2 regions of the Lysinibacillus sp. G1-3 genome follow, and region 1 is predicted to be linked to the other one. Evidence: riboswitches for the same ligand, from Rfam matches in the RefSeq annotation. Region 1 holds a riboswitch; the other holds the start of a gene.
The links. A riboswitch is a leader RNA that binds a small molecule or an ion and turns the genes downstream of it on or off. The one in region 1 is predicted to bind FMN.

Region 2: linked by a shared signal. The riboswitch ahead of ribE (riboflavin synthase) and the one ahead of ACVYAD_RS22045 (ECF transporter S component) in region 1 are both predicted to bind FMN.

Annotation. Positions count from the first base shown of each region.
Region 1 covers NZ_JBWHYQ010000025.1:49,141-52,455, reverse strand. Annotated here, with positions in the region: gene ACVYAD_RS22050 (sodium-dependent transporter) at 1-867, opposite strand, end outside; gene ACVYAD_RS22045 (ECF transporter S component) at 1,041-1,628, opposite strand; FMN riboswitch at 1,853-2,041, opposite strand; gene ACVYAD_RS22040 (RNA polymerase subunit sigma) at 2,336-3,315, opposite strand, start outside.
Region 2 covers NZ_JBWHYQ010000003.1:284,657-287,971, reverse strand. Annotated here, with positions in the region: gene ACVYAD_RS04735 (HAD-IA family hydrolase) at 129-746, opposite strand; FMN riboswitch at 1,302-1,427, shown strand; FMN riboswitch at 1,688-1,813, shown strand; gene ribE (riboflavin synthase) at 2,007-2,645, shown strand; gene ribB (3,4-dihydroxy-2-butanone-4-phosphate synthase) at 2,666-3,292, shown strand.

The sequences.
Region 1 (3,315 bases):
CATAAATAATAAGCCTGGACCAGACGCTGGTTCTAAATCAAAAGCAAATACAACAGGGAAAATGGCTAATCCTGCAAAAAACGATACAAGCACCGTGAGAAGAACAACAGAGCCCGCAGAATTCGGTAAGCTTACATCCTTCTTTAAATATGAGCTGTACGTCACAAGACAAGAAAACCCTACCGCTAAACCAAAGAAAGACTGCCCTAATGCTTCTAATATAGCCTTACCAGTCATATTGGAAAAGTCAGGCCACAAAAAGAATTTAACTCCCTCCATTGCCCCATCTAATGTTAAAGCCCGCACAACAAGCACAATAAACATAATAAATAATAAAGGCATCATCCACTTATTAGCCTTCTCTATACCATTTTGCACACCAAGTGAAATGACTAGTACATTTACTAGCGTAAACAATCCTAAACCTAGTAGCGTAATCCAAGGTGTCCCTACAACTTCCCCAAATAGTTTACTAGGATCATTAGCAGGATCAATAACAGCCCCACTCACACCTAGGCCACTATATATAAAAATCCAACCTCCCACAACACTGTAAAAAGTTAATAATAAAAAACAACCGAGTACACCCATACGACCAACCCAAGCCCAGCCTGTTTTCGTCGGTGTAATTTTTTTATATGCAGTCACAGCCTCAGACTGTGTACCACGACCTAAAATATACTCTGATAATAACATCGGTAAACCAATCAACAATGTAAATAGAACAAAAATAAGGAAAAATGCTCCCCCACCACTTTGTCCAGTAACATACGGCAACTTCCATATTGCCCCTAGCCCGATTGCAGCTCCCGCTGATGCTAAAATAAAGCCTAGTTTACTAGACCACTGACTCTTTTTTTCACTCATCTCTTCAAACTCCTCTAACATTCTAAACTCTTCCTTATTTTACATGAAAATAGTAATCTAGACTAGATTATTTCTATTTGTTACTTTTGCACAATAATATCCAGCATATCCATCATTCTATCTATCCAATATAAAAAACCTCGAGCACTTAACAGCTCGAGGTCTCATCCATATTATTTTGTTATATACATAGAGCGCTGTTGATGAATCCATTTGCGCATTGTTGTGAATAGTAATGCCATGATGAACGTTATTAAAATACCCTTAATAATGTTAAATGGCAAAATACCAGCTACGATCATTTTATATAGTGAATCACCTACGACAGGCTCCATACCTAAAAAGTAAGTGTACATAGGTAAAAATACTGCATAGTTAAGAATGCTCATTCCTACTGCCATTATGATTGTACCTGCAGCTAAACCTCCGACAAGACCTTTAACTGTTTTGACGCGATTAAAGACAAAGCTAACTGGTAAAATAAATAAAATACCTGTTACAAAGTTCGCGATATGACCTACCGGTACTCCTGTTGGCGTACCTGAGAAAATCCAGTCCAACACATTTTTAAAGAATTCTACTAAAATACCAGCTACAGGTCCCATTGTGATCGCTGCAAGCAATGCCGGCATATCACTGAAGTCTACTTCCAAAAACGCTGGAAATGGCGGAATAGGGAAATTAAAAAGCATTAACAAAAACGAAATACTGCTCAGCATGCCAATCGTAATAAACGACTGAAGTTTAACATTTTTCTTCATAGTAAACTCTCTCCTCTTTGCTGATTCAATCTCGCAAGAAGAAAGGTTACGACCACATCAATTCTTATTATGAAAAAACCCTTATGCAAAATAAGCATAAGGGAGAATAGGCATGATTAAAGAAACGCCATTAATTAACTATTGTTGAGCATACGCTGCGTAAAGCCACAACGAAAAAAACGCTCGTACATAGCTAAATTCATAACAATGAATGACGATCGCACCTCCATCTTCTCCCATCCAGACTTTAACTGTCGGCCTTGGAATTACACCAAGTCAGCCATGCAAAAAAATATTTGCACAGGTCGCGGGCTGAAGAGTTTTTAGTAAATTATTCGAGCTAATGAAAGACATTAGCGATTTACAACTCTATTACCGCCGGTCGGGATTTCCACCCTGCCCCGAAGATGAATCAATATTTTTTTATTTCATAGCCTTACTATAATGAATTACGAAGGAAAAGTAAATAGCTTTGCTTAAAAAAATCCGATTAAACTTGTATGTTTTACAAATACCCGCAATAGTCCCATCTTTAAAAGTTAAGGGTTTACTATCATCCCCGTTGATTGTTATTCTTCACCAATCGGGCTTTTACCATCCTTTGATCTCCCCCTAAACTAACAAGAGCATTCACGCCCGTATAGCGGCGAGAATGCTCCAAAAAATTCACTTATAAAGTTACGTTCATTTATTTGTTGTTTCACCATTTATGGCATATATCGTTTATTGGCTCCTACAGGCTTTGGTAAGAAATTTTTCAAATCAAATCCTTCCCAATTCTCCTGTACAACATTGTCTAGGCGTACTTGTTGATCAAAGCTTGCAGCAGTTAGCATCATTGCTTCAATTAATTGGGTTGCACGAATCACGTCCATTGTCGTTAAATCAAGCGGCTCGTCGAATGTAACAATAACGCCTTCTGCTACCTCTTTTACAGTGTATGTTATATTTTCCGGTATGACTGGAACGTATGCATTATCATTTTTAGCTCGCATATCAACAAGAGCTTCTGTTACAGTGGAAAAAGTTTTACGAGAATCGGGTGATAAATATTCAACTCCATTTTCATCTTTATATAAATAATAATTAAAATGATTTGAGCTCGTTAATGCCATAGAATTACTGGCCTCTTCTTCATTGGAAAGCTCGGATTCTGTATCATTAAGTTTTCCAAATTCGATTTCTTTATACTCTGAGTCTGAGAATGTATCCTGTATAGTCCCTACATATTCTCCAGAATCTTTAGCAGCAACATCATAATCATTTTGCTCCGGCAATACATGAACAAGTTGATCGCCCTTCTCCTTCAATTCTCCTTTATATGGATGATAATTAGTAAAACCATTTGCTTCCTCATCAATTTTTGGCGCATACTTTTCATACATTTTTAATGTTGTAGGTTTTTTCTTCCCAAAATCAGTAGCCACTCGTTCATTTGGAATAATATACGTCATCGGTACGCTTTCCTTATCACGATTTGCCAAACCAATATGGAATGCTACTGCATCTGTTAAATCATCTTCATATACAGATGATCTCAGAGACATGATCCGCGAATGTTCTGCTACTATGTTAGACTCCATAATATTATCATGCATAGAGCTTTTTGCTGCACGATCTTCCTGCATTGTTGAATATTGAGAAGTTTCAGGAGCATTGGCCTGATCCATTTTTGTATCATGATTAT
Region 2 (3,315 bases), on a different contig from region 1:
ACGCCCCTAGGAAAGTACCCAGCGGAATGGAAATAGACCCCACGTTTAGCAGAAGAGCGATGCTTTATTTATCATTGACATGTTCAATAACACCGAGAGGATAAAAAAATCGCTATTATCCTCTTCGTCTAAATAATATTCAAAATTTCTTGTGGTGTAGCAACTTTGTAATCGGGTTCTTCTTGTTGCACAACTTCAAAAGAGTCATATCCCCAACCAACCCAAATAATAGGCACTCCCGCTTTTTTGCAGGCTGCGATATCTCTTTGTTCATCACCAATGTATAAAACTTCTGATGGTGTAATGCTTGTGTCCTTTAAAAATTTCTTGATCACTTTATCCTTTCCAAAAATTCGGTTTGAACAAAGAACATCCGACACACAATGAATGCTGTTCATTTTTAGAAATTCTAAAATATTCTCCTGTGAATTGGAGGAAATGATAAGTATTTTATAGCCTCTTTTATCAATTTCCATTAGGACTTCCTTCATACCGTTATAAAGATGAACATCATTTAATGACTGACGATATAAGCGATAAAATTGTGGTAAAATCATCGGCAATTTATACATAGGAAAGTCGAATAATTTACTTCGTTCCGCTATAGATAATTTTTTCAACGATTCAATTTCCTTTAACTCTATTCCTTTAAATTTATATTTTTGCGCAATTGTATTCCAAGCTGATGCTAACACTGCCGTAGAATCTGCCAATGTTCCATCAAAATCAAAGATAATATATTTCATGTAAACTAACTCCTTTATAATCTAGTTGTAAAGACGTTTATTTTTTGAAAATGTTACTGCCTATACTTAAAAAAATGACATGATTATACAGGATATGAAACAACGGAGTACAAATAACTCTAGATGAGCAATTTTTTTACTAATAATTATTTTTGGATCATCACCATAATTTGTGGTTGAATCGGGCGCTTTGTTGTTGTTGTTGTCGCTGTCGCTACGCTTTCGCACAGAGCAAAGCTTCCTGGAGGCATCCGATGAGCTGCTTAAGGCAACAGATGTTTATTGTGCGAAAGTGAAGTGCTAACGTAACGTCAGCAACAGATGTTTATTGTGCGAAAGTGAAGTGCTAACGTAACGACAGCAACAGATGTTTATTGTGCGAAAGTGAAGTGCTAACGTAACGACAGCAAAAACAGGATGGCCACAAAGATCAGGACGTGATGTAGTCTAGTCCTACATGTGAATGGGGCATCATGACAGAAACTTACAATTAATTTTGAGATTTATCTGGATAAATTAATTAAGTAGTGGTATCGTAAGAAATAGCTAAATAAAAATATCCTTCAGGGTAGGGTGAAATTCCCAATCGGCGGTGATGAAGCAATTCAAAGTCCGTGAGCGCAAGCTGATTTGGTGCAAATCCAAAACCGACAGTTACAGTCTGGATGGGAGAAGGGTAAAAGTAAGACCTTTTTAAATTCGCTTGAGTTTATAAGGTTTATTTGATTATGCTTTTATGTAAACTACTTCCCATCGTTTAAGTTGGGAAGTTTTTTTATCTTCTTTCAGTAGGTGTTTGGACACCCACTAAATAAAGATAAAGCCTCCGGTGGATATCACGGATTTTGAAAGGAATGAATTGTGCAGGTACAATTCAAAATCCGGACGCAATTACGCCAAGGCGAAATTGATTTATTATTTAGCTAACAAATTGAATAGCAGTAGTTCTTCGGGGTAGGGTGAAATTCCCAATCGGCGGTGATGAAGTAATTCAAAGTCCGTGAGCGCAAGCTGATTTGGTGCAAATCCAAAACCGACAGTTATAGTCTGGATGGGAGAAGAACGATGAGATGGTAGCCTAAGGAAAAATTTTGTATCCTCAAGGTTTATTTGTTGACGTCTTATTTATATGAACTCCCAAACCCCTTTAATCAAAGGGGTTTTTTATTTGAACAGAGATTTTTGATTGAGGGAGGAGGTACATAGGGCTCCAAAAATGGATAGATAAACTTAGACCAATGAATGGAAGTGGGTGAAAAAATGTTTACAGGAATTATTGAGGATATTGGAACCGTAAAAACCTTGCAAAGCGATAGAAAAAGTATGAAAATCACTGTTATTTCAAAGAAAATGGTTGAGGGTGTAAAGCTCGGGGATAGTATTGCGGTCAATGGTGTTTGTTTAACAGTCATATCTTTTAATGATCAGGAGCTTACGATGGATGTAATGCCTGAAACGGTAAAGGCAACAAATTTACAGCAGCTAGCAATAGGAGATCCAGTAAATTTAGAGCGCGCTATGTCAGCGAATGGGCGATTCGGTGGTCATTTTGTATCTGGGCATGTAGACGGAGTAGGGAAAGTAGTACGAAAGCGGCCGTTAGCAAATGCAGTTTATATTGATATAGAGCTATCAAAGGAGTTAACGAGCTTCTGTATTCCAAAGGGCTCCATCACAATTGACGGAACGAGCTTAACAATCTTTCAAGTTGAGAAAAACGGTGTCACAGTATCATTGATACCCCATACGTACAAGGAAACAATTTTAGGTATGAAGAAAATTGGTGATCTCGTCAATGTCGAAACCGATTTAGTAGGAAAATACATTTTACATCAACTTAAGTATGGTCAGGAACGGCCGGCCATCACAAAAGACTTCTTAGCACAATACGGATTTTAACCAACAAGGAGGTGGCGAAATTGCTACATTCGATTGAAGAAGCAATTGAGGATTTAAAGCAAGGAAAGATAATTATTGTAGTAGATGACGAGGATCGGGAAAATGAAGGGGACTTACTAGCACTTGCGGAATTTATGACACCTGAAACGATTAACTTTATGGCTACCTATGGAAGAGGCCTTATATGTACGCCAATTTCCCAGCAGCTTGCACAAAAATTAGCATTAAACCCTATGGTTAGTGTGAATACAGATAATCATCAAACAGCATTTACCGTTAGTATTGATCATGTTGACACAACTACTGGAATTAGCGCCTTTGAACGGGCAATGACTATACAGAAAATGCTCGAACCACAAGCTAAAGTTGCGGATTTTCGTAAACCAGGCCATGTATTCCCACTAATAGCAAAGGAAAATGGTGTATTAGAGCGTAGGGGACATACGGAAGCTACAATAGATTTGGCAAAGCTTTGTAATAGCGTTCCGGCAGGAGTTATATGTGAGATTATGGGCGACAATGGCAAAATGCTACGCTTTAATGATCTCGTTAAATATGCAGCACAACATCATCTAAAAATGATTTCAATTGAAGCGTTGGCAACATATCGTCAACAAATAATGGAAGAAAACACAATGACTATATAAAAAAGGTTATCACCAAAAGTTGT